DNA from 4 places in the Streptomyces sp. NPDC048584 genome. Region 1 is predicted to be linked to each of the others. Evidence: riboswitches for the same ligand, from Rfam matches in the RefSeq annotation. Region 1 holds a riboswitch; each other region holds the start of a gene.
The links. Region 1 has a riboswitch for cyclic di-AMP ahead of ACGFR9_RS29010 (M23 family metallopeptidase). Riboswitches for the same ligand answer to the same signal wherever they lie in the genome.
Positions count from the first base shown of each region.

Region 2: another riboswitch for cyclic di-AMP. It lies ahead of ACGFR9_RS00035 (peptidoglycan DD-metalloendopeptidase family protein); the one in region 1 lies ahead of ACGFR9_RS29010 (M23 family metallopeptidase).
Region 3: another riboswitch for cyclic di-AMP. It lies ahead of ACGFR9_RS14530 (transglycosylase family protein); the one in region 1 lies ahead of ACGFR9_RS29010 (M23 family metallopeptidase).
Region 4: another riboswitch for cyclic di-AMP. It lies ahead of ACGFR9_RS23500 (M23 family metallopeptidase); the one in region 1 lies ahead of ACGFR9_RS29010 (M23 family metallopeptidase).

Region 1 covers NZ_JBICWF010000015.1:116,825-121,027, forward strand. The annotation lists gene ACGFR9_RS28995 (GNAT family N-acetyltransferase) at 1-207, opposite strand, end outside; gene ACGFR9_RS29000 (HPr family phosphocarrier protein) at 395-676, shown strand; gene ACGFR9_RS29005 (GntR family transcriptional regulator) at 832-1,548, opposite strand; gene ACGFR9_RS29010 (M23 family metallopeptidase) at 1,731-2,504, opposite strand; cyclic di-AMP (ydaO/yuaA leader) riboswitch at 2,517-2,681, opposite strand; gene ACGFR9_RS29015 (M16 family metallopeptidase) at 2,879-4,203, opposite strand, start outside.
Region 2 covers NZ_JBICWF010000001.1:4,655-8,857, forward strand. The annotation lists gene ACGFR9_RS00030 (SGNH/GDSL hydrolase family protein) at 1-706, opposite strand, end outside; gene ACGFR9_RS00035 (peptidoglycan DD-metalloendopeptidase family protein) at 913-1,860, opposite strand; cyclic di-AMP (ydaO/yuaA leader) riboswitch at 1,865-2,022, opposite strand; gene ACGFR9_RS00040 (alpha-galactosidase) at 2,341-4,203, opposite strand, start outside.
Region 3 covers NZ_JBICWF010000005.1:404,204-408,406, reverse strand. The annotation lists gene eno (phosphopyruvate hydratase) at 1-1,147, opposite strand, end outside; gene ACGFR9_RS14530 (transglycosylase family protein) at 1,386-2,105, opposite strand; cyclic di-AMP (ydaO/yuaA leader) riboswitch at 2,109-2,278, opposite strand; gene ACGFR9_RS14525 (transglycosylase family protein) at 2,517-3,443, opposite strand; gene ACGFR9_RS14520 (cytochrome P450) at 3,646-4,203, opposite strand, start outside.
Region 4 covers NZ_JBICWF010000010.1:285,673-289,875, forward strand. The annotation lists gene ACGFR9_RS23485 (response regulator) at 1-56, shown strand, start outside; gene ACGFR9_RS23490 (dihydrofolate reductase family protein) at 104-1,237, shown strand; tRNA gene ACGFR9_RS23495 (tRNA-Met) at 1,300-1,373, shown strand; cyclic di-AMP (ydaO/yuaA leader) riboswitch at 1,662-1,819, shown strand; gene ACGFR9_RS23500 (M23 family metallopeptidase) at 1,831-2,850, shown strand; gene ACGFR9_RS23505 (PrsW family intramembrane metalloprotease) at 2,940-4,203, opposite strand, start outside.

The DNA.
Region 1 (4,203 bases):
GCGGTGGACGTCCTTGGCGGACAGACGTGGGTAGGGCGCGAAGAAGCGGTAGTACTTCGACTCGTCCGACACCTGCTCGTAGAAGCTGACCAGGCGCTCGGCGTCATCGACGGTGATGGGGCGGATGCGCGCGGTGCCGCCGTCACGCAGCACCACGTCGGCCTCCCAGTGGGCGGGGTACTCATGCCGGTCCGACGAGGTCTGCATGGGGCCCAGAGTACGGCTCGCGTACGACAACGGCGCGAGGCAGTCTGTGGAGGACGTCAGCCGGACCGAGGCCGCGGTCCGGCTGTGATCCGGAGCGGGAGCGATGCCGTTCCGGCCCTGCCCAGGGCATGCTTCACGATGTGGGAAACTGGTCTAGACAACCCTGAACACCGAAGGGCAGCAACACATGGCTGAGCGCCGCGTCAACGTCGGCTGGGCCGAGGGTCTCCACGCCCGCCCCGCCTCCATCTTCGTCCGAGCCGCCACGGCCGCAGGCGTCCCGGTGACGATCGCCAAGGCCGGGGGCGACCCCGTCAACGCGGCCTCCATGCTGGCCGTCCTGGGCCTGGGCGCCCAGGGCGGCGAGGAGATCGTCCTCGCCTCCGACGCCGAGGGTGCCGACGCCGCCCTGGACCGTCTGGCGAAGCTGGTCTCCGAGGGCCTCGAGGAACTCCCCGAGACCGTCTGAGTGACGCGTCGGCGCGGGAACGTTCTTTTACCGGACACGCGCCCACCATATCGAAAGGCCCGCCCCGACCATCGGGCGGGCCTTTTGTATTTCTCATTTCCGGGCAGCGCTGATAAGCCCCCGCGAATAACTCCTCTTTGTATACGGCAGCCGTGTTAATTCCGGAGACTCGGCATGTTTACGGGATGTTGCGGGTTCCTCACACGCTCCGTGCGGCCGGCCCGGTCGGTGCCGGCGCCGAGGCCGGGGCCGGGACGCAGCCGGTGTCCGGCGTTCGCGCGCTCGGTGTGCAGCGCGGTGACGGCCCGCGCGCGGTCGCCGTCGCCGCGCGCCACGGCGTCCACGATCGCGCCGTGCTCCGCCCAGTACTCGACCGGGTCCGGCGGGCCCTCGGCGGCGTACATCCAGGCGATCTTGTGCCGCAGCTGGGTCAGTGTCGAGGTCAGGGCCGGGCTGCCGGTGGCCTGGGCGAGTGTCTCGTGGAACCAGCCGCTCAGGGAGCGCAGATCGTCGCTGTTGCCCTGACGGGCGCGCTCCTGCCCCAGCCGGACCAGGCCGCGCAGCACCTTCAGATGGGCGTCGGTCCGCCGCTGGGCCGCGCGGGCCGCGCCGAGCGGTTCGAGGAGCATCCGCATCTCCAGCAGATCGGCGGCCTCCTGCGCCCCGGGTTCCGCGACACACGCGCCCGCGTGCCGCCGGGTCACCACGAACCCCTCGGCCTCCAGCGTGCGCAGCGCCTCCCGGACGGGGACGCGGGAGACGCCGTACCGGCGGGCGAGGACCTCCTCGGTGAGCCGGGCCCCGCGCTCGTGGACACCCGCGACGATGTCGTCCCGGATCGCCGTGCACACCGAGTGCGCGGGAATACGCATGACGAACCTCCGGCTCAATCCCCGTGAAACGTCGCCGATTGACGTGTGTTCCGCGACTCTATTGCAATCGGCGGGAATTTCCGACGGAGAGCCGGAATCCATGCCTGTTTTTTGGACAGGCATTCCCTGGAAATCACCGATGCCCCGGCTCGGGGAGCCGGGGCATCGGGAGGCGGTACGGGTCAGAGGCCGACGCCGTGCGCGCGGAGGTAGGCGACGGGGTCGAGGTCGGAGCCGTACTCGGCGGTCGTACGGGCCTCGAAGTGCAGGTGCGCGCCCGTGACGTTGCCGGTCGCGCCGGAGAGGCCGATCTGCTGCCCGGCGGTGACCTGCTGGCCCACCGAGACACCGATGGACGACAGATGCCCGTACTGGGTGTACGTGCCGTCGTTCATCCTGATGACGACCTGGTTGCCGTACGAGCCGCCCCAGCCGGCCTCGACGACGGTGCCGATGCCGACCGACTGGACGGGTGTACCGGTCGCGGCGTGGAAGTCGACCCCGGTGTGGCTGCCGGAGGACCAGACGGCGCCGCCGGTCTTGTAGCCGGTCGAGACGTACGAGCCGGGAATCGGGGAGACGAAGGTGTTGAGGCGGACGCGCTCGGCCTCCCGCGCGGCACGCTCCTTCTCCGCGCGGGCCTCCGCGGCCGCCTTGGCGGCCTTCTCGCGGGCCTGCTCCTCCGCGGCCTTGCGCGCGGCGGCCTCGGCCGCCTCGCGTGCGGCCTCGTGCTGGGCGGCCGCCTGGGCGTCGATCCGGTCGGCGACCTCGTCGCCGAGGATGACGACGGGCGTGAGACCGGTCTGTGCGGCAGCGGGTTCGGCGGCCAGTGCGGGGGCCGCGAGGGACCCGATGACGCCGGTGCCGGTGAGTGCCGCGACGCCCGCCGCGCGGACGGTGCCGCGCTGCGTGCCGCGGATACGGCGGTGCTTGCCCGGGGCGCGAGTGAACGCCATGTACAGGCTGGTCCTTTCCTTCCCTCTCGCCTACCGGGTTAGCTGACGGGTTCGGAGCAGGAAGGTCTCCTACGGACCCCCTCGCGACACACGCGGGCGTCCGATTCACCCCAGGGACTGCGATGGGTCCCCGGCTCCCCTGGCTCGCGCCTTGGGGGGACTCGGCGATGACTGTCCGGTGCCGCGGATGCGGCGCACTGCCCGACGAACAGCCCGCATGACGCTAAGCGGGCCGTCTCCCGATCCTCAAACGAATCCCGGTTTTTGTAGCGCATCCCACAGACCAGACGGGCAACTTCCGTACCGATTCGGGCAAAAGGGGGCCCTGGTGACCTTCGAGTCATCAGGGCCCCCGCGCGCGACCGCGCCGTTCGCTACTCGGCGGACACGACCGTGACTTCACCGATGCCGAGGGCCTCGACGGGCGCCTTGATCTGCGCCGCGTCGCCGACGAGGATCGTCACCAGGCGGTCCACCGGGAAGGCGTTCACGACGGCCGCGGTGGCCTCCACGGTGCCGGTGGCCGCCAACTGCCGGTACAGGTCGGCCTGGTAGTGGTCGGGCAGATGCTGCTCGACCTGGTCGGCCAGGGTGCTCGCGACGGCCGCGGCGGTCTCGTACTTGAGCGGCGCCACACCCACGAGGTTCTGCACGGCGACATCACGCTCGTCGTCCGTCAGCCCGTCAGCGGCGAGCGTGCGCAGCACCGTCCACAGGTCCTCGAGGGCCGGGCCGGTGTTCGGGGTGTCCACGGAGCCGCTGATGGCCAGCATCGCCGCGCCGGTGCCGTCCGGGGCGGACCGCATGACCTGCCCGAACGACCGGACGCCGTAGGTGTATCCCTTCTCCTCGCGCAGCACGCGGTCCAGGCGGGAGGTGAGGGTGCCGCCGAGGCAGTACGTGCCGAGCACCTGCGCGGGCCACACGCGGTCGTGCCGGTCGGCGCCGATCCGGCCGATCAGCAACTGCGTCTGGACGGCGCCGGGGCGGTCCACGATCACGACGCGCCCGGTGTCGTCGGCGACCACCGGCGGCACGGGCCGCGGCTCGGCAGTGGAGCCGGTCCAGGAGCCGAGGGTGTCGCCGAGCAGCGCGTCCAGGTCGATGCCCGTGAGGTCGCCGACGACCACGGCGGTGGCCGTGGCGGGGCGGACGTGCTTCTCGTAGAAGGCGCGTACGGCCGCGGAGTCGATGCCCTCGACCGTGTCCTCGGTGCCCTGGCGCGGGCGCGACATGCGCGCACTCGCCGGGAACAGCTCCTTGGAGAGCTCCTTCGCGGCGCGGCGGGAGGGGTTCGCCAGCTCGTGCGGGATCTCGTCGAGACGGTTGCGGACCAGCCGCTCGACCTCGCTGTCGGCGAACGCCGGTGCCCTGAGCGCGTCGGCGAGCAGGCCGAGTCCCTTGGTGAGCCGGGAGGCCGGGACCTCCAGGCTGAGGCGGACGCCGGGGTGGTCGGCGTGCGCGTCCAGGGTGGCGCCGCAGCGCTCCAGTTCGGCGGCGAACTCCTCGGCGGAGTGCTTGTCGGTGCCCTCGGAGAAGGCCCGCGCCATGATCGTGGCGACACCGTCGAGACCGGCCGGCTCGGCCTCCAGGGGCGCGTCGAGGAGTACCTCCACGGCGACGACCTGCTGGCCGGGGCGGTGGCAGCGCAGTACGGTCAGGCCGTTGTCGAGGCGGCCGCGCTCGGGGGCCGGGAAGG
Region 2 (4,203 bases), on a different contig from region 1:
CCCCGCGCAGCCGGCGGCCGATCCACGGCACCAGGTACTCGCGGGCCCAGTGGACGTCGTCCCGCCGGATCTCCAGGACGCCGCGGGGCGGCAGGGACGGCCAGGGCTGCTCCGGGTCCGCGGGGGTCCTGAGGCCGAGGGCCTGTCCCGCGCGCAGTGCGACGCGGGTGTGCCCCTCCGGTGACAGGTGCAGCCGGTCGGCGTCCCACGCCCTGCGGTCCTGGACGCTCCTGAGGGACCACAGGTCGAGCACCGGGCAGCCGTAGCGGTCGGCGACGGCCCGCACATGCCCGTTGTACGTCGCGATCTTGCCGCGCAGATGCTTCAGCAGGGGTACGCCACGGGTGTCGAACCCGGTCGTCACCATCACCGTGCCCGATACGGCCGTGAGCGCGGCGATCGCCTGCTCGAACCGCTCGGCCACCTCGTCCGGGTCGCTGCCGGGACGGAGGATGTCGTTGCCGCCCGCGCAGAACGAGACCAGATCGGGGGCGAGTTCGACCGCCCTCGTCAGCTGGTCCGCCATGATCTGGTCCAGTAGCTTTCCGCGCACCGCGAGATTCGTGTACTGGAAGTCGCCTTCGGGCCGGAGGTCCGCGAGAAGGACGGCGAACCGGTCGGCCCAGCCGACGAACGCCCCGTCGGGGCCGGGGTCGCCGACGCCCTCGGTGAAGCTGTCCCCCACCGCCACGTACGACCCGATCACTGCTCTGCTGTCACTCTTCGAATCGTCTGCCACGGGAGCTCATGATTCACCTTCCATTGTGACCTACGCGACCGTAAGGAAGGGTTGACGCGCGGTGAGATAAGACACTCTCAAAATGTTGGCCAATTCCGGAATACGCCGAAGGCCGGCCCCGTGGATCGGGGTCCGGCCTTCGGCGCGCGTGTCAGGAAGGGGTGCCGCGGGGGTCAGCCGATGGAGACGCCCTTGGAGCGGAGGTAGGAGACCGGGTCCACGTCCGAGCCGTAGTTCGGGGTGGTGCGGATCTCGAAGTGCAGGTGCGGGCCGGTCACGTTGCCGGTCGCACCGGAGAGGCCGACCTGCTGGCCGGCGGTGACGGACTGGCCGGCCGAGACGGACAGCGAGGACAGGTGGGCGTACTGGGCGTAGTAGCCGTCGTTCAGCTTGACGACGACCTGGTTGCCGTACGCGCCGCCCCAGCCGGCGGAGACGACGGTGCCCGCGCCGACGGCCTTCAGGGAGGTGCCGGTCGGGACGCTGAAGTCGACACCGGTGTGGTAGCCGCTGGACCACATGCTGCCGGCCACCTTGTAGGCGGTGCCGAGGCCGCCGGCGCCGGGCACCGGGGAGCTGTAGGCGGAGGTGTTCGCGTTCTGCGCGGTGGTGTCCGGGGAGGACTGCTCGGCGGGCTGCTCGGCCGCCTTGGCGGCGGGCTTCGCGGCCTTCGGCGCGGCGGGCTTCGCCGGCGCCGGAGAGGACTGCTCCGGTGAAGAGGACCGCTTCGGCGTGCTCTTGGCGGTCTCGCCGTCGATGGAGAGCCTCAGACCGGGGTGGATGAGCGCCGGGTCGGCGCCGACGGCCTCGCGGTTGTCCGCGTAAAGCTGCTTCCAGCCACCGTCGATGTGCTCGGTCGCGGCGATCTTCGCGAGGTAGTCGCCGGCCTTCACGGTGTACGTGCGGGCCTCGTCGCCCTTTTCGGCGGTGGCCTGCCGGCTCACCACGGAAAGGGACTGGACGGCCTTTCCGGGGGCGGCCGCCTCGGTGGCGGCGTGCGCGCCGGTCGCGCCGAGAAGCGGCAGGGCCAGTGCGGCGCCACCGGTGCCGGCGACGGCGACGGCGATGGAACGGGTGAAACGCTGTGCCGTGGTACGGCGGTGCTTACCCTTCGCGGGCATGTCGAATTCCTCTCCGGCGCCTACGAGGTGAGCTGTCGGGTTCGGGCTGGAGATGCCCGGCCGCATTGCCGCGCGGCTTAACCCCTAGCCGTTCCGGGAACCGGAACAGGCGGTCCTGCCTGTGGGTCCCCCGTTCCTGCCGTGCACGGGTATGTGTGTGCGGGGCTCCGGGCGGCGGCAGGATTAGGCGTCCGTCCGGATCGGTGGCGAACGTAAGCGACCCGGACGCGAAGGGACAAGCGCGGGTTCACCGGGGACGGGTTTTTCCGTGATCCAACAACGGAAAAGATCTCACCCAGCGTCAGCCGGGATTCCTTTTACCTCACGAATTCCCTTGTCGCTCCACGGAATTACGTGAGCATGGCGACAACACATCGTCACGGATATGACGATGCTCACGCACCCTCGCCCCATCCCCCCTCCTTTCGGGGCGCGTTATATCAAAGCCACCCAACCGGACAGAACGCCCCAATCGGTCGATCACCGGCGGCGGAGGCGAAGCACCGCGGCGTCCAGATCCCCCCGCAGCCCGGTGAGCAGTCCGTGGTGCAGCAGTACGGCGCCTCGGTGCGTTTCACCCGTTTCGAGGCATTCGTACGTCGCCTCCGGGTCAAGGCCGCGCAGCCGGAGCGCCGGGGCGGGTTCGCCGTAGTGCTGCGCCCGGAGACACGCGAGGACGACGGTCTCGTCGCCGAGGACGTACTGCACCGCGCTCAGCCCGCCCTCCGGGGGCCGCAGCCGGTACTGGTCGCCACGCTGGACGAGCGGCCGGATCTCCTTGTAGAGCCCGACCCACTCCCGCGCCTCGGCGAGCTCCTCCCCGGTCCACCGGGTGAGGTCGCCGCCGACACCGAGCACCCCGGCCATGGCGCTGACGAACCGGAACCGCAGCGAGCTGACCCGTCCGTTGAGCATCACGTTCGGGCTGTCGGTGACCCAGGCCGCCATCACCCGGGCCGGGTGGACCTGGCTGAAGCCGTGCTGGATGGCGAGCCGGTCGAGCGGATCGGTGTTGTCCGAGGTCCATACCTGGTCGGTACGGGAGAGGACGCCCAGGTCGATCCGGCCGCCACCGCCCGAGCAGGACTCGAAGGCCACGCCCGGATGGGCCGCCCGCAGCCGGTCGAGGAGCGCGTACAGCCCGCGCACATGGTCCGTCCACAGCCGCTGCGGATACGGGTCGTCCGGCCAGCCGGCGTCGGTGAAGGACCGGTTGAAGTCCCATTTCACATAGTCCACGGGAGCGCTGGAGAGCAGCCCGTCGAGCTGTTCCCAGAGGTACTCCCGGACGTCGTCCCGCGCGAGGTTGAGGACCAGCTGGTTGCGCAGCTCCGTACGCCGGCGGCCCTGCTGGAACTGCACCCAGTCGGGGTGCGCCCGGTAGAGATCGCTGTCGGGGTTGACCATCTCCGGCTCGACCCAGATGCCGAACTGCATCCCGAGTCCGTGCACATGGTCGGCAAGGGGTTTCAGTCCGCCCGGGAAGCGGTCCGGGTTGGGCGTCCAGTCGCCGAGCCCGGCCCGGTCGCTCGTACGGGCCCCGAACCAGCCGTCGTCGACGACGAACAGCTCGACGCCCATCGCGGCGGCCCGCTCGGCCAGGGCCCGCTGCTGCTCCTCCGCGATGTCGAACTGGGTGGCCTCCCACGAGTTGAACAGCACCGGCCGGTCCCGGTCCGCGGCCGGGATCACATACGTCCGCTGATAGGCGTGCCAGGCACGGCTGGCGCCGCCGAAGCCGCCGTCGCTCCACAGTCCGGCGAAGACCGGCGTGACGTACGTCTCGTCCGTGCCCAGCATCAGCAGGCCGGAGTCGTCGTGTCCGGCGCCGCCGGTGATCTGCACGCGCGCGTCGGGAAGTTGGGCGACGCCGATCCGCCAGGACCCGGACCAGCCCAGCGCGCAACCGTAGACCTCGCCGCGCTCCTCGGTGGCGTCGGTGTCGAGCGCGACCCAGGGCAGATGGTGGTGCCCGGTGTGGCCGCGGCGGCTGCCGACGACCTTCTCGCCGTAGGTGAGCGGGGCGCGGGTCAGCCGGGACTCGGCGGCCCAGCGGCCGTGCAGCTGGGACAGCCGCCAGTGCTCGCGCTCGGGCAGGGTCCAGGTCGCGGAGTCGGCGCGCAGGAGTTCGACGGCGGGTCCCCGGTTGCGCAGGGACACCCAGCGTTCGATCACGTCGTCGCGCATCCGGTAGTGCAGGGTGACGGCCAGGTCGCCGTCGCGAAAACGCAGACGCAGTTCGCCGTCGTCGCTCTCGTGGCCGTCGAAGGTCCACTCGGTGCCGCGCCGTCCCTCGGCGGTACGTACGGACAGGGCGGGCCGGGTGAAGCGCGGGCCGCCCTC
Region 3 (4,203 bases), on a different contig from region 1:
CGCAGTTGGTGGCGACGGCCAGGTCGGCGATGGTGACGTCCTCGGTCTCGCCGGAGCGGTGCGACATCATGCACTTGAAGCCGTTGCGCTGGGCCAGCTCCACGGCGTCCAGGGTCTCGGTCAGCGAGCCGATCTGGTTGACCTTGACCAGCAGGGCGTTGGCGGCGCCCTCCTCGATACCGCGGGCGAGACGCTCGGGGTTGGTGACGAACAGGTCGTCACCGACGATCTGGACCTTGTCACCGAGCTTGTCGGTGAGGACCTTCCAGCCGTCCCAGTCGTCCTCGAACAGCGGGTCCTCGATGGAGACGAGCGGGTACGCCTCGACGAGCTCGGCGTAGTACTCGGTCATCTCGGCGGCGGAGCGCTCCTTGCCCTCGAAGGTGTAGGAGCCGTCCTTGTAGAACTCGGACGCGGCGACGTCGAGCGCCAGGGCGATCTGCTCGCCCGGGGTGTAGCCGGCCTCCTTGACGGCCTCGAGGATGAGGTCGAGGGCCTCACGGTTGGAGCCGAGGTTGGGGGCGAAGCCGCCCTCATCGCCGAGGCCGGTGGCCAGACCCTTGCTCTTCAGCACCTTCTTGAGGGTGTGGTAGACCTCGGTGCCCCAGCGCAGGGCCTCGGAGAAGGACTCCGCGCCGATCGGGGCGATCATGAACTCCTGGATGTCCACGTTGGAGTCGGCGTGCGAGCCGCCGTTCAGGATGTTCATCATCGGCACCGGCAGCAGGTGCGCGTTGGGGCCGCCCAGGTAGCGGAAGAGCGGCAGGTCGCTGGCCTCGGAAGCGGCGTGGGCGACGGCGAGGGAGACACCGAGGATGGCGTTGGCGCCGAGCGAGCCCTTGTTGTCGGTGGCGTCCAGGTCGAACATGGCCTGGTCGATCAGCCGCTGCTCGGTGGCGTCGTAGCCGACGAGCTCCGGGCCGATCTGCTCGATGACCGCGAGGACGGCCTTCTCGACACCCTTGCCGAGGTAGCGGTTCGGGTCACCGTCACGCAGTTCGATGGCCTCGAAGGCACCGGTGGAGGCACCGGACGGGACGGCGGCACGACCCGTGCTGCCGTCGTCGAGGCCTACCTCGACCTCGACCGTGGGGTTGCCTCGGGAGTCCAGGATTTCCCGGGCTACGACGACGTCGATGGACGGCACGAGCATCTCCTTCAATGAATGCGACGCGGGTGAGCGGGACCCCCAAGGGGGTCCTGCGAGACCGAGCCTAACCGGCTCCGGGCGATCGGCCAGCCGGTCGCCCGTCCCGTGGACAGAACCGAGAGTAAATTGTTTCCGAACGGAACAAAGCGGTTTCGGGAAACCGGCCGCGAAAAGACCCCGCCCCGGTGCGTACGGGGGAGAACGCACCGGGGCGGGGAGCCATGGGGGGAGCCGCTTACTTGAGGTGCAGCTGCTGGCCCGGGTAGATGAGGTCGGCGTCGTCGACGATGTCGTCGTTCAGGTCGAAGAGCTTGGCCCAGCCGCCCTTGACGTCGTGCTCGGCGGCGATGGAGCTGAGGCTGTCGCCCTTGACGACCTTGTACTCGCCGTCGCCCTTCTCGACCTTCTTGCCGGTCGGGGTGGTGACGGTCTTCTTCTCGGCCTTCGGCGCGGCCTTGGGCTCGGCCTGCTTCTCGGCGGCCGGGCGCTCGGCGGAGCGGGAGGCCTTCTGCTCGGTCTGACGGCTCTCGGTGGAGCCGCCGCCCTGCGAGGAGCCGTTGGAGGAGGAGCCGCCGGAGTAGCCGGCGTTGGACAGGCCCACACCGCAGACCGGCCAGGCACCCTTGCCCTGACCCGCCAGGACCTTCTCGGCGATCTCGATCTGCTGGGCCTTGCTCGCCTGGTTGGCGGTGGACGCGTACTGCGTGCCGCCGTAGGCCGCCCAGGTGGAGGCGGAGAACTGCAGACCGCCGTAGTAACCGTTGCCCGTGTTGATGGACCAGTTGCCGCCGGACTCGCACTGGGCGACGGTGTCCCACTCGGCGGCGGTGGCGGCGGAGGCGTTGCCGGCCGCCATCAGCGGGGCGGCGACGGCGGCGGAGGCGATGCCGGCGACGGCGATCGCGCGGGTGGCCTTGGACGGACGGCGGTGCTTGCCCTTACCGGTAAACAGCATGGAGGATCCCCTCACCGACGCCTGCGAGGTGAGCTGTCGGGTTCGGGCCGGTTGAGTTGCCCGGCCACGTCCCTCCCGGGACGCGGCTTCACCCCAAGCCGTATCCGGCGTCAACTGCCCGGATCCGGCGCCTACCTTGGGTCCCCCGCTCCTGCCTACGGCGCATGACGCGTCGACTGTTCCCGTGCTGCCACTGGCAGGATTCGGCGTGGCGGCAGCCGGGGCCCGCGGTGGCGAGCGGTCACGACCGTAGGCACGGGATTCACGGAATATCAAAGACGATCACGGCTTCTGAGACCTATCTCTCACAGCCTTTAAATCGGACATTCGGCGCGAACCGTGACGCCAACTGCCGCCACGTCCAGGCGTTTTCAGGTGTCGCTTTCCGGCCGGTTCGTCCCGACCGGGAGGCTACTGACCTGATGCGACGCCACTGACGAGATGGTCGTCCATCCCGTAGAGCGCACCCCATCCGCCGCCCACCTCAAGGGAGTCGGGGATGGACGGGGAATCGCCCCCGTCGCTCGCGGCGGGCGCCTCGGCGACCGTGCCGCCCCAGGCGTTGAGTCCGCCAGAGGCGTGCCGGCCGGCCGGCTCCGCTTCCGTCTTGTCCTCGTCGGCGCTGGCGCCGCGGTGGCGGCCGGTGCCGTCGCTCGCCGAAGCGTCGGCGTTCTGCCGGGACTTGTCCGACTTGCCGCCCTTGGCGTCCGCCGAGGCGGAGGGGGAGGCGTCGGGGGTCCCGGCCGTCTCCTTGCCCTTACCGCTGTCCGATTCGGTTGACTTGCCGGAATCAGCCGACTCGTCCCCCAGAAGGTCGAGGCCCGTCCCGGTACTCGCGCTCGACGACGGGGAGGAGGAAGGGGAAGGGGAGGAAGAAGAGGACGATCCACTGGAGTCGGACGAGTCGGACCCGCCCGATGCCGAGTCGTCGCCCACGCCCGTGTCGACGTCGGCCGCCGGCGCGTCCTTGTCCAGGCCCGCGAGCAGCCCGCAGGTGCGCCAGGCACCGACGCCCTGGTCGTCGAGGATCTTCTCGGCCACGGCTATCTGCTGGCCGCGGCTGGCCTGGTCGGGGCTGGAGGCGTAGTCCAGGCCGCCGTACTTCTCCCAGTCCGTCTGGGTCAGCTGCAGGCCGCCGTAATAGCCGTTGCCCGAGTTCTGGCTCCAGGAGCCGCCGCTCTCGCACTCGGCCACCTTGTCCCAGTTCAGGCCGTCGGCCGCGCTGGCGGCGCCCGCGCCGAGGAGCGGGATGGCGATGGCGGAGCCGGTCACTCCGGCTGCGACGAGGAGGGCCGGAGCCTGGCGGGGGCGGCGGTGCCGACCGTTCCCGGAGAGCATACGGATGACCTTTCGCGAGACAGCGATGACCGGCGCGGTGTGTGGAGTGGAGCTCCGACAACCGCACTTGATGGGTGAACGTATCCGCACTCGATCACTTGTCACAAGTTAATGCCGCACAGATCACGTGAAGATCACAGAGTTGAGAGGGTGTCATGTTTGAGTTGACCCCGCCCCGGGCACGGAAAGGACGTTTGATCCGTCACTTTCGCGGAGGCGTGAATTCCACCGGGAGCGTGCGCAGTCCGCGCATGATGAGCCCGCCCCGCCAGCGCAGTTCGGCGGGTTGCGCCGCGAGCCGCAGGTCCGGCAGCCGGGTCAGCAGGGTGGCGAGCGCGGTCTGGCCCTCCAGGCGGGCCAGCGGGGCACCCAGACAGTAATGGATGCCGTGGCCGTATCCCAGATGCTGGTTGTCGCGCCGTCCGAGGTCGAGCACGTCCGGGTCGGCGAACCGCTCCGGGTCCCGGTCGGCGGCGGCGAGTACGACCAGGACGGGGTCGCCGGCCGCGATGCGCTGCCCGCCGAGGGTGACGGGCCCGGTGGTGTACCGCCAGGTGGCGAGCTCCACGGGACCGTCGTAGCGCAGGAGTTCCTCGACCCCGGTCTCCAGCAGTCCGCGCTCCCCGGCGTCGAGGGACCGTTGCAGGCGCTCGCGCTGGCCGGGGTGGGTGAGCAGGGCGTAGGTGCCGTTGCCGATGAGGTTGACGGTCGTCTCGAAACCGGCGAACAGCAGGATGAACGCCATGGCGGCGGCCTCGTT
Region 4 (4,203 bases), on a different contig from region 1:
AGGACCGCCTGGAACTGACCCGGTACGCCATCCGCGTGGGGCTGATCGAGCCCTGACCGGCAGACTGGACCCCCACCCCCGCTGCCCCGTCCGGAGTACCCCGATGCCCCACCCGTACGTCCTGCTGTCCGCCGCCGTCTCCCTCGACGGCTACCTCGACGACACCGGCCCCGACCGGCTGCTGCTGTCCTCCCCGGCCGACTTCGACCGGGTCGACGAGGTACGGGCCGGTGTGGACGCCATCCTGATCGGCGCCGGCACGATCCGCGCCGACAACCCCCGGCTGCTGGTCAACTCGCCCGGGCGGCGCGCCGCCCGCCTCGCCGAGGGGCGGGCCGAGTACCCGCTCAAGGTCACCGTCAGCGGCTCCGGCGAGCTGGACCCGGCGGCCCGGTTCTGGCACACCGGCGGCGAGAAGGTCCTCTACACCACCGACAAGGGCGCCGAGCGGGCCCACGCCCTCGGGATCGCCGCCGACGTCGTCCCGCTCGGCAGCGGGCTCGACTGGCGGCGGCTCCTGGAGCATCTGCACGCCGAGCGCGGGGTGCGGCGGCTCATGGTCGAGGGCGGCGGCACCCTCCACACCCAGCTCCTCACCCAGGGGCTGGCCGACGAGCTCCAGCTGGTCCTCGCCCCGCTGTTCGTCGGCGACGCGAAGGCCCCGCGCCTCTTCGGCCCCGGCTCCTACCAGGGCGGCCGGCTGCGGCTGGTGGAGACCCGCCCGATCGGCGACGTCGTCCTGACGCGCTACGAGCCCACCGCCCCCGGCACCGGCCCGCTGCCCACCGCCGCCGACCACCACTGGCTGGCCCTCGCCTGCGAACTGGCCGCCGAGTGCCCGCCCTCGCGGACGGCGTTCAGCGTGGGCGCGGTCGTGGTCGCCGCCGACGGTACGGAGCTGGCGCGCGGCCACTCCCGGGAGGGCACCGACCCGCTGGCGCACGCGGAGGAGGCCGCGCTCGCCAAGGCCGACCCCACGGACCCCCGGCTCGCCGGCGCCACCGTGTACTCCAGCCTGGAGCCATGCGCCCGCCGCGCGTCCCGGCCGGCGCCCTGCGCGCGGCTGATCCTGGACGCGGGGGTGCGGCGGGTGGTCACGGCCTGGCGCGAGCCGGACACCTTCGTGGCGGACGCCGACGGCAGCGGCGTACTGGAGGCCGGGGGCGCCGCCGTCGTCGTCCTGCCGGAGCACGAGGACCGCGCCAAGGCACCGAACGGTCATCTGCTCGAGGGCTGACCCGGGCCGCCGATCATGGGTGTGCGCCGGGCCCCGCCGATGGCGTACACTGGTCCTACCGACGCGGGGTGGAGCAGCTCGGTAGCTCGCTGGGCTCATAACCCAGAGGTCGCAGGTTCAAATCCTGTCCCCGCTACTGAAGGCCGAAGGCCGGAATCCTTGAGGATTCCGGCCTTCGGTGTTTTCCACACTCTCCTTCACTCACCGTGAGCGGCCTGTCCCGCAGCGCATAACGACTGACGAACCATCAGAAACGGGCCGCCATCTGAAGCGCGGTCAACTCGCCCGTTTTTGACCGTCCGTGGCGCTTAAGTCCGTCCGGAATTCGTTAATGATCAAGAGGAACGGCTTGGAATAGGGCCCTCACGTCTATTAACGTTCGATAACGCAGCGCGGTCGTCCCAGCCGTCACAGAAGTCGGCTCCGTGCGCACGCGCCGAATCCCGCAAGGGAACCGGGGAACCACCACCATGGGGTGAATCGCGTCCATACCGTCGTGGCAGCACGACGCGTATACGCGCGTAGGAGACCTTCCCGCTCCGAACCCGTCAGCTAACCCGGTAGGCGGAGACGGAAGGAAGGAGCGCGCCCACGTGGCGTCCAACCCGCCTGCCCCCGAGGCCCCGTTCAAACCCAGCGACACCTTCGCCTACGGCGCGGGCCGCACCGACGAGGGCCCCTTCGAGGAGTGGAACCCCACCGCGGACTCCCTCCGTCCCGTACGTGGCCGGCATCGCGTCTCCAAGCAGCGCGGCGGAGGACTCGCCCGCAGCTCCACCGTCCTCGGCGTCGGCGTCATAGCGGCGGTCGGCGCCGGCGGTATGGCCAGCGCCCAGACCGGCAAGCCGCCGGTCTCGATCTCCGTGCCCGACCTTCCCAGCGTGGGTTCCCTCCTCTCCGACGAGGAAACGCCCCAGGGATCGTCCACCCCCCTCAGCAGCATCGGCATGACCACCGCCGACACCGAGCAGGGCGCCGCCGACGCCGGTGAGGCACTGCGCGCCCGGATCATGGCGCAGGTCGAGCAGCAGCAGGACCAGGCCGAGACCAAGGCCGCCGCCGAGGCCGTCGCCGCCGCCGAGAAGCAGGCCGCCGACGCCGCCGCCAAGGCGGAGAAGGAGGCCAAGGCCAAGGCCGAGGCCGCCAAGAAGAAGGCGGAGGAGGAGGCCGCGAAGAAGGCCGAGGCCGAGCGCCTCGCCGAGCTGGCCAAGCAGTACGCGCTGCCGACCTCCTCGTACACCCTCTCCTCGACCTTCGGTCAGGCGGGCGCCTACTGGTCCTCCGGCTACCACACGGGCCTGGACTTCGCCGCCCCCACGGGCACGCTGCTCAAGGCCGTCCACACCGGCACGATCACCTCCGCCGGTTATGACGGCTCCTACGGCTACAAGACCGTGCTGACCCTCGACGACGGCACCGAGATCTGGTACGCCCACCAGTCCTCCATCAGCGTCAGCGTCGGCCAGAAGGTCAACACCGGCGATGTGATCGGCCGCGTCGGCGCCACCGGCAACGTCACCGGCGCCCACCTCCACCTCGAGGTCCACCCCGGCGGTTCCACCTCCGGCATCGACCCGCTGGCCTGGCTGCAGGGCAAGGGCCTCAGCGTCTGACCGGCCCGGCTTCCGCCGACACCCCGAACACCGGCAGTCCCGACGACCTCAGGGCCGCCGGTGAGGTGTTTCCGGTGGCGGACCGGCGGTCAGGAGCGGTAGGGGTTCGGGTCGTGGACGGGGTACGGGTGACCGTACGGCTGGTGGCTGTACGGCTGGTGACCGTAGGGCGCCTGCGGGTGCCCGTAGCCGCCGTGAGCGCCGTAGCCGCCGTGCATCGCCCACGGTGCCGCGGCGACCGGCATCCGGGGCGCGCTGACGCGGGCCGCGTGCTCCAGGGCGGGGCGGGCCGCCGACCGGCGGTGCCACAACTCCAGCAGCAGTCGCCGTTCCCGGGTGACGAAGTCCGTGTCCGCCCGCCCGAGCCGCCCCCGGTGCCGCAGGAACGCCAGCGACGTCGCGTACGCCTCGTACTCGGCCACCGACCGCGCCGCCGCCCGGCCGCCGTACCGGCGCGCGTAGCGGCGGGCCAGGCGCCGCGCCCGCATCGAGCCCAGTGCGAACGGCTCCGCCGGATTCAGCCACCCGGCGACCACGTACGCGGGCAGTTCCGCCCGTACGGTCCGCAGCTCGCGCTGGCGCGTCCACACCACCAGCCAGGTCAGCAGTCCGAACGCCGGCACCATGAACGCCGCGTACACCGCGATGAAGCCGTACTGGCCGAGCGTCGTGGAGCCGTTCCACAGGGCGTGCATGCCCATCGCGAGCAGCAGTCCGCCGAGCGGCAGGAGGACGCGCCGGATCCGCTGACGGTCCGAGGAGAGCGCCGCGACGCCGAAGCCGATGCCGGTGAGCACGGTGAACAGGGGGTGCGCGAACGGCGACATCACGATGCGCACGAAGAAGGTCGCGGCGGTGATCGAGGCGATGCCGCTGTCGCCGGTGAGCTGGTCGGTGCCGAAGGCGGTGCCGAGGTAGAGGATGTTCTCGGTGAACGCGAAGCCGGTGGCGGTGACCCCGGCTATCACCACGCCGTCGAGGATGCCGGTGAAGTCGCGTCTGCGGAACAGGAACACCAGCAGAACGGCCGCGGCCTTCGCGGACTCCTCCACGACCGGCGCTATGACGGTCGCGCCCAGGGTATCCGCGCCGGTCGGGTCGGCGGTGGCCGTCGCTATCCACCGGGTGGCGAAGCTGTTCGCGACGATCGCTATCAGCGCCGCGGCGCAGGCACCCCAGGCGAACGAGAACAGCAGGTTCCGCCAGGGGCCGGGCTCGACCCGGTCCAGCCAGCGGAAGGCGGCGACGAGCAGCGGCACCGGAAGCACGGCGAGACCGAGCCCGACCAGGAACCCCTGCGTCCCGGTCTGCTCCCTGACCAGCGCCAGAATGACAAGACCGGACAGGGTGAGC